One region of the Candidatus Villigracilis saccharophilus genome, then DNA from elsewhere that is predicted to be linked to it. Evidence: a T-box and tRNA genes for the amino acid it is inferred to sense, from the RefSeq annotation. Region 1 holds a T-box; the other holds one or more tRNA genes.
The links. A T-box is a leader RNA that pairs with one kind of tRNA and senses whether it is charged. The one in region 1 lies ahead of thrS (threonine--tRNA ligase), so its partner is inferred to be a tRNA-Thr.

Region 1 (4,417 bases):
AAAAATAAAACAGGCGGAGGAAAATCCTCCACCTGCCCTTTTACGGTCTATCGTCCACCGCCCATGGTCAGGCTTTACAACTCGCTTGCGCGTCTCGTGACCTTATCTTTCGCGCGATCTGTAAACTCAGCCAATGAAATATTATTCTGCTGACTTCCGTCGCGCACACGGAGTGAGACTTGTCCAGCCTGCATTTCGTTATCACCGACCACGATCATATACGGCACCTTCATCAACTGTGCCTGACGGATCTTGGCATTCATGCGCTGTGAAGATAGGTCTGCGTGGGCACGGATTCCGCTTTCGCGTAATTGCTTCGCGATGCTTTCTGCATATTCATTCTGCGCATCCGTGATCGAGATGACTCGCACCTGTTCAGGCGAGAGCCAGACCGGGAAATTGCCTGCATAATGCTCGAGCAGGAAACCAACCATTCGTTCATGTGTGGAGAGCGGCGCACGATGAATGCACAGTGGAATTTCATCCGCGCCTTCCTTGTTCGTGAATTTCAAATCAAAGCGTTCTGGTACTGCAAAGTCCACTTGATTCGTCATCAGCGAAAATTCGCGCCCAATGGCTGACCAAACTTGTACATCAATTTTTGGACCGTAGAATGCAGCTTCGTCTTCGCGTTCCACGTACGGCACGCCGCCGTTATCCATCGCGCGGCGCACCATCTCTTCCGTCTTGAGCCATAGGCGCTCGTTGTCCACATATTTTTTGCCCAGTCCCGCCTTGCTGTGCAGGGACAGGCGCATCACGTACTTCTCGATCCCGAACAGTTCAAAATACTTACGATATAGCGCTACCACACCCATGAACTCCTGTTCGAATTGTTCCTCCGAGCAGTAGATGTGAGCATCGTTCATCTGCATCGAGCGCACGCGCATTAAACCAAATAACTCACCTGATTTTTCATAACGATAGCACGTACCATATTCAGCGAGGCGCACAGGCAGGTCACGGTAAGAACGTCCCTTCGAACCAAAAATTTTGTGGTGCATCGGGCAGTTCATTGGCTTGACGTAATACTTTACGCCTTCGATTTCCATCGGCGGGTACATGCTCTCGGCATAATAAGGCAGGTGACCTGAACGTACAAAGAGATCTTCCTTTGTGAGAATCGGCGTTTTGACGCGCAAATAGCCAGCCTTATCTTCCATATCCTTGGCGAGTTTTTCGAGTTCCTCGATCATCACGCCTCCGTTGGGCAGCCAGAGCGGCAAGCCGGGACCGACCTCATCATCGAAGATGAATATCTCAAGTTCCTTGCCAAGTTTGCGATGATCGCGCTTCTTGGCTTCTTCCAGTTGATTCAGATAATCCTTCAACTGTTCCTTGGTTTCCCAGGCTGTGCCATAAATACGCTGAAGCATCTTGTTGTTTTCATCGCCGCGCCAATACGCGCCCGCGATCGTCATTAATTTAAACGCGTCCTGCCGAATCTCTTTTGTGCTTTGTACATGCGGACCGCGGCACAGGTCTGTGAATGTATCCTGCTGATAGATGGAAATATCAGGCGGCCCATCCAGCGGATTACCGTATTCATCCTTGCCGCCTTTCTCAAGGCCTTCGATCAATTCCAACTTGTAAGGCTGGTCAGCAAAAATCTTTTTCGCCTCCTCCGCGGAAATGACGGTCTTCTTGAATTCATGCTTGACCTGCACGATCTGCCGCATGCGTTTTTCAATCTGCTCGAGATCTTCAGGAGTGAGATTGCGCGGCAGATCAAAATCATAATAAAAGCCATTTTCCACAGGCGGGCCGATGGTCACTTTTCCATCCGGGAAGATCTCCAGAACAGCTTGCGCCATTACATGCGCCGCAGAGTGGCGGATCTTATACAATTGTGTATCTTCGTAACGTTCTGTTTGTAGTGCCATTTTCTACTCCTTTTTTGAACTCCAACGCATTCCGACGTTGACATCGAAAATCTATCAATTTTCGACTCCACCAACAAACAAAAAATTCTCACCCAATAACGGGGCGAGAATTTCATTCACGCAGTTCCACCCGATTTGAGTCTTGCAACTCATCTCTTAGGCTGATAACGGAGCCAACCGTTCCGCATAATCGCTATAAGCTTTCTGCCTCACGCTCTCAAGTGGTTTTCAGTGATCGTTTCTGGAAGACGCTCTCAACAATCGCACCTTCTCTCTGTCAGAACAACTTCACTTACTCATCTTGGTCATTGCGTTTCTATTATTACTGGTCACTACGTACTGACCTTGTGGGCGGAATAGGGCTCGAACCTACGACCTCTGCGATGTCAACGCAGTGCTCTAACCAACTGAGCTACCCGCCCGAAGGATTGCCATTATAGCGGGTGTGGCAAAAATTGACAATCCCTTTATTTGATCAAACTGATCAATCAAGACAAGCCGCTAAAAATGGATCAAGCCGATGAAGGCGATATGCCCCCCTCAAATAGATCCATATGATATTATGCATGATCTTATGAGGTAAACAGCAAGTGAGTATCTGTATTTCCTAAATCCAGCCGCTTTTTATAAAGATCTGGCTGGAAGGAATATGAATCCAAAAAACTTTGCAAACAGCTGTAATCTTTTATAATAGGCCATCCCAAAGGGCGCAGACCGCTGCGTAAATAGCATACAGAGGAAATGAGGAGAAAAAAAGTATGAGTTCAAATAAAATAAAAACAGAGGGGCAGATCAGAAAACGGATCGTATTAGGGTTGTTCATCCCACTAACATTGATCATCATGCAAGCCTGCGGGACCTCCAACAAGATCCCCGAAGGAGCAAGGATCATCGAGGATACCCCCACAAGATTTATCCCAACCACGACGCCTTACGTGACCGCGACCATCCCCGCCGCAGATTTTCTTACTGCAACCGCATCTGCTCTTCAAATCCATGAAGGCGCGGTTCGTTTTATGACCTACAACATCGAAGGCGGTGGATTGGAAAAGCTGCCCTTGATTACGTCCATTCTACAAGCCTACAACCCGGATGTTCTTGCGATCCAGGAAGCGAACGGCTGGCAGTTGAATGATTTCGCAATTGCCAATCAAGCTGCCAATGATCTTGGCATGGAGTATATTTCATGCCAGTCTGCTTCCCCAACGCTGGATAAGAACGGCAATACGTATGATGTGATACTTTTTTCAAAACTTGAAATAAAGGACTCAGAAACTTATGCGGATGTGCAGAATTGTCTTATCCGCGCAGAAGTTGCTACTCCAGATGGAGGCTCTGTCCAGGTGTTTGCCACACAGATCAATCCTAACTTTGATGAGGTTGGCTGTCAAAATGTTGAAAACCTGGTCAAGGTTATTCAGCCTTTTGCGGAAAGTGCGGCCATTTTATTGGGCGACATGACCATGCCTCCTCCTGGTATTGAATTGGGTTATCCCTTAAATCAAGTGGCGTGCCCGCCTTTGCTCGAAGCAGCTGGCTGGTCATTTTTCACCGACGTCAGCAGGGTTGACCATATATGGACGACTCAGCCAATGCTTGCGTTTCAAGTTTATAAACTTCCCAGTCCGAATAAGGAACCCCTCGTCACAAAGAATACTTTAAGGACGGCTTCGGATCACTCCCCGCTGGCTGTGGATTTTTACTTCCCCTGATCAAGCGGGCTGATAAGCATAAAAACATCCCATGCACAACAAGGCGCATGGGATGTTTTTATTCAACACCGCAACCAAGCACCCTTACGATCTGCGTGCCCGGCAGATGAAAGATCACTTCATACCACGCAGATCTTGCCTGAAAAAAATCCGTTTGAAAACTTTGCGGTCTCGAACCGACGTAGATATGCGTCACTTGCCGCTGGCAAAGGGATTGATAAATTTCCTGTGATCCGAAATCTGTGAAATATGGCAGGCTTGTAACTACGCGTCCGCTTAATGGCATGATCCAAATTCCTGCATCTGTGCCTGTGCCCTGCATGGGCGCGCTGAATGAATCAATGTTCAGGTCCGCGCCGGCGATGACGATACGCGCATCAGCGGGCAGCTGCCGATCCATCCAATCCAAAGCGATGCTGTCATCCCGTGCAACCAGTTGACAACAATCTGATGGGGAGAAGTTGTAGCGGGTGAATGCATTAAAGATAATGATCACAGCGAATAAAAGCATGGCAGCCTTTGGCAGGCGTGAAGCCCCCACTCCGCCAAGGAATGCCAGCGGTAAAAACAGGATCATTTCCACAAGCGGCCTGTCCAACAAGGTGTATGCATTTGCGATAGGGATCAATGACATTGCAAGCATCCCAAACAGGGCAAGGATCGAGAAAGATATCAGGCGGGAAAACGACCGGGCAGCAGAAACAGAGAGAAGCATGACCAGAAGCGTGATCCAGATGCGGTACGGCTCAAAGACAGGTCCAAATGTTTTATTCTTATCCATCAACACAACAGCCGTACCCAGCAGCACGGCCATGCCTATCA
Region 2 (4,417 bases), on a different contig from region 1:
GAACTTAAAGAAGGCGATCAGTTTGATCGAAAACGAGCTGCGCCGATTTGTAAAAAGCGGTGTGACAAAGGCGGAACTTGCGGATAGCCAGACGAATTACATTGGACGCTTGCCGCTGTCTCTTGAGTCGAATGGCGGTGTTGCCAGTGCAATATTGAATATTGAACGGTATAACCTTGGGCTGGATTATTATCAGCGCTATGAAGGTTTGGTGAAAACGTGACTCGCGCTGATGTGCTCGAGACCGCCCGAAAATATATAAACCCAGACTGCCTGGTCATTTCAACAGCGGGTCCATAACCTAATTTATGAATCTTTCCACCGGGGTTGACCTTGTTGAGGTTGCGCGTATTCGTGATGCGATCGATCGTCATGGGGAACGATTTGTTGCGCGCATTTTCACTGAACTGGAACAGCAGGATTGCAAAGGCAGGTTGGAATCTCTGGCTGCAAGGTTCGCGGCAAAAGAAGCGGTCGCCAAAGCTTTGGGCTGCGGAATTGGCGATGTGAGCTGGCTTGAGATAGAAGTGGTCGGTGACGAGAATCACGCGCCGCATTTGTACCTGCATGGAGCGGGTCAGAACCTGGCGATGAAACTGGGTCTGTCAAATTGGTCGGTGAGTTTGAGCCATACGGCGACGCATGCGATTGCATTTGTTGTGGCAATTGGGGAGTAGTAAAAAAATCCGCGCACTTGTTTGGCGGGCATTGTCCGATGATCATGCAATATCGTAATTAAAATAAGAACATCCTGCGAATACTGGTCGCAGGATGTTAGCTGAAACAAGAGAGATCTGGAATCCTAAGATCAACTCTCTTTTATTTTTGATCTTCAATGCCGATCCATAGGTGTCCGGGCATGATTGGTTGGAAAGGGCGGATGGTGAGTTTGCCCAATTGAAATTGTCTTTGACCGCTATCCAGCATGCTTGGATGAACAAGGCAGATATCCGGGGTACCCCAAATTTCTTTTTATAATACTCCATGGCTTTTGGATCTTTACACTCAAAGTAGTCTTAGGATCATTATCAAACCATAACATTCCAGTGTGCATGATGTTTTTCCTTTTATTGATCCAGGACGGAATCCAGAAACTCAGCCAGTTACTTCCTTCCCGCATGACAAATTGCGAGCCGGCAGTCAGGTCATTGAGGTTTTGTTAGAACCGCCTGTCAGTAAATTTGGACTCGGTTGAATCAAATATCCTTCCAAATAACCGGGTGCGGAAGAATTCCAGCCAAAGGTTGATATGCCTTGCGCGGCTTGGATTGATCGTGACGATCGGCCATACCCGGCGGCTGGGTCCGCGCAGTAAAAGCCAGCGCAAACTTTGTTCGGCTTGTTGATTTAGTTTTGTTAAGGCTTCCAGATCATCTATCAGAAGCAATACGGATTGTTGATCCCCTTTGTTGTTATGCGCCCAGGTCACAAGCGAGTACAATAGGTCTTGTGTTGTTGGGTCTTGTGTAGAGTAAATGCCCGCGTTGTTCTGTTTTGAATAAATGTCATCCCATTCCTTTGGATATTGGGTGATGACACTGTATTGAACGTCCGAAGGCGAATGCATCTGCTCAGTGGCAGTGGCTATGGCTTGCAGGAGCGTGGTTTTTCCACTGGCCTGATCTCCGCTAATGAGAATGGGACCTGGGATGGGATCGTATAGATTTAATAGCACGGGCAATCCATCTTCTGCGAGGCCGAGGAATACCGCTTCCGGGGGCAGGGGGATGCGTTCGCAATGACCGATCTTAAATTAGGTAGACCAGGCGCGGGCGGAGTGTGATGCGCTTGTTCTTCTTCGGCAAGTTCAGCTAATGCATCGATCATCAAGGAAAATTGATTGAGTTTGCTCATATTAGAACACCTGTTCTAATATTACTTCCAACAGTTTTTCTTGTCAAGGTTTGAGTTTTTATTTATTTGGATATTAATAATGATAGCGTGTTTATCTTGACGCTGGGCGTTGTTTTGGTATAATCCGCCTGCTTAATCACTTGCCGACGTAGCTCAATTGGCAGAGCACCCGCCTTGTAAGCGGGAGGTTACGAGTTCAATTCTCGTCGTCGGCTCTGCGGTTGTTGACTGTAGAAGTTGTCGGTTGGTGATCAGCAAAAATAATTTATCCCGGGCGGTTACCCAAGTGGCCAAAGGGGACTGACTGTAAATCAGTTGTCAGAAGACTTCGGAGGTTCGAATCCTTCACCGCCCACTACCGAAAGATTTTCGGTCAGCACGTTAAGCCCTCATAGCTCAGTTGGCAGAGCACACCCTTGGTAAGGGTGAGGTCACGAGTTCGAGTCTCGTTGAGGGCTCAGTTGCTGAAAAGCATTCTTGTCTAATATATAAAAAGGAGTTATTCAAATGGCGAAGGTAAAATTTGACCGCAGCAAACCGCATCTGAATGTAGGGACCATGGGTCACATTGATCATGGGAAAACGACATTGACAGCGGCGATCACCAAAGTAGCCGGATTTTCAGGGCAGGCTGACTTCCGTGCGTACGATCAAATTGATAACGCACCGGAAGAAAAAGCGCGCGGGATCACGATCAACATCGCGCACGTGGAATACCAAACAGACAAGCGCCATTACGCGCATGTGGACATGCCAGGTCATCGTGACTATATCAAGAACATGATCACGGGAGCGGCGCAGGTGGATGGAGCCATTCTCGTAGTGGCCGCACCCGATGGTCCGATGCCCCAGACCCGCGAGCACGTTCTGCTAGCCCGTCAGGTGGAAGTCCCATCCATCGTCATCTTCCTGAACAAAGTGGATATGATGGACGACCCCGAGTTGCTCGAACTGGTGGAACTGGAACTGCGTGAACTGCTGACCGCCCAGGGCTTCCCCGGCGACACGACACCGATCGTGCGCGGATCAGCTAAACTGGCATTGGAAAGCACCAGCATGGATAAGAATGCACCCGAATATGCATGTATCCATGAGTTGTTGCGAGTGGTGGATGAGTACATCCCCGAGCCGAAACGCGATACCGACAAGCCGTTCATGATGTCAGTGGAAGACGTATTCTCGATCAAGGGACGCGGAACGGTGGTAACCGGACGTATCGACCGCGGCATCATCAAGATCGGGGAACCGATCGAGATCATCGGGCTGCGTGAAACGAAGAGCACCGTCTGTACGGGCGTGGAAATGTTCCACAAGCAGTTGGATGAAGGCATGGCCGGAGACAACGTGGGCTTGTTGCTGCGCGGAATTGAACGAGAAGATGTGGAGCGAGGTCAAGTGTTGGCCAAGCCGAAATCGATCACACCGCACAAGAAGTTTTTGGCGGAAGTGTACGTGTTGAAGAAGGAAGAAGGCGGACGCCACAAAGCGTTCTTTAGCGGCTACCGACCGCAGTTCTACATCCGCACGATGGATGTAACGGGCGACATCACGCTGCCGGAAGGCGTGGAGATGGTGATGCCCGGAGACAACGTCAACCTGACGGTTGAGTTGATTGTTCCTGTTGCGCTTGAACAGGGTTCCAAGTTCGCCATTCGTGAAGGCGGTCTGACCGTCGGCGCGGGTGTCGTTACCAAGATCATTGAATAAAAAGAAAGCAAGGTAGTAAAAGATGGCTTCCAAGAAAAAAGATGTCCGCCCCGTGATTACGCTCCAGTGCAATGACTGCAAAGAGCGCAATTACACCACTGAGAAGAATCGTCGTAATGATCCCAATCGGTTGGAGTTCAACAAATACTGCTCTCGCTGCCGTAAGCACACACAGCACCGCGAGACCAAGTAGTAGATGATATAGAAATGGTGGGGTATAATCTACCCCACCAATATTTAGGCCAGTGGCTCAATTGGCAGAGCACTCGTCTCCAACACGAGCGGTTGTGGGTTCGATTCCTACCTGGCCTGCCTGTGGCAAACGCCGCGTTATGCGGCGTTTTAGCCGTAAAAATTAAGAAGGAGTATTGCCTTGGCTGAGAAAGAGAAGAAGAAAGTCAAGAAAAGCGAAAACGCCATCCAGCGTTATTTCCGTGAGACCACGGGTGAACTTCGCAAAGTAAGCTGGCCGACCATGCCTGAAGCAAGACGCCTTACGTGGCTTGTTCTTGTGGTGATGGTGATCGTAGGTGCATTTCTTGCAACTATCGATCTTCTATCCAGCAACTTGATGAATTTGATTTTAGGTATTTAATTTCGAATTGAGGATCTGATGGATTTACCGGAACCACAAGAGCAGTTAGAACAGGAACCGATGGGTGAACAGGCCGAGGAGCAGTCCGCTCCTGCGGATGTAGCTCCTGTCGCTTCTTCTTCGAGACGGAAGCCTGCCCGTCGTTCCGAGACGCAGATTCCCGCCGATCTGCCTTCTGTTGAAGTGACAGTCGAAGGTCCCGCCTGGTATGTGATTCACTGTTATTCAGGATATGAGAATAAGGTGCGTCATAATCTTGAG

Region 2: it has a tRNA-Thr gene. The T-box ahead of thrS (threonine--tRNA ligase) is inferred to sense a tRNA for this amino acid. The anticodon was not compared.

Annotation. Positions count from the first base shown of each region.
Region 1 is NZ_JADJSO010000082.1:128,050-132,466, forward strand. It holds gene thrS (threonine--tRNA ligase) at 75-1,883, opposite strand; T-box leader at 1,980-2,201, opposite strand; tRNA gene IPL17_RS26270 (tRNA-Val) at 2,232-2,305, opposite strand; gene IPL17_RS26275 (endonuclease/exonuclease/phosphatase family protein) at 2,642-3,595, shown strand; gene IPL17_RS26280 (hypothetical protein) at 3,654-4,417, opposite strand, start outside.
Region 2 is NZ_JADJSO010000075.1:13,187-17,603, reverse strand. It holds gene IPL17_RS23655 (insulinase family protein) at 1-223, shown strand, start outside; gene acpS (holo-ACP synthase) at 309-677, shown strand; gene IPL17_RS23645 (NACHT domain-containing protein) at 1,160-1,675, opposite strand; gene IPL17_RS23640 (hypothetical protein) at 1,666-1,854, opposite strand; tRNA gene IPL17_RS23635 (tRNA-Thr) at 1,997-2,069, shown strand; tRNA gene IPL17_RS23630 (tRNA-Tyr) at 2,127-2,209, shown strand; tRNA gene IPL17_RS23625 (tRNA-Thr) at 2,240-2,312, shown strand; gene tuf (elongation factor Tu) at 2,362-3,561, shown strand; gene rpmG (50S ribosomal protein L33) at 3,584-3,754, shown strand; tRNA gene IPL17_RS23610 (tRNA-Trp) at 3,801-3,873, shown strand; gene secE (preprotein translocase subunit SecE) at 3,935-4,156, shown strand; gene nusG (transcription termination/antitermination protein NusG) at 4,175-4,417, shown strand, end outside.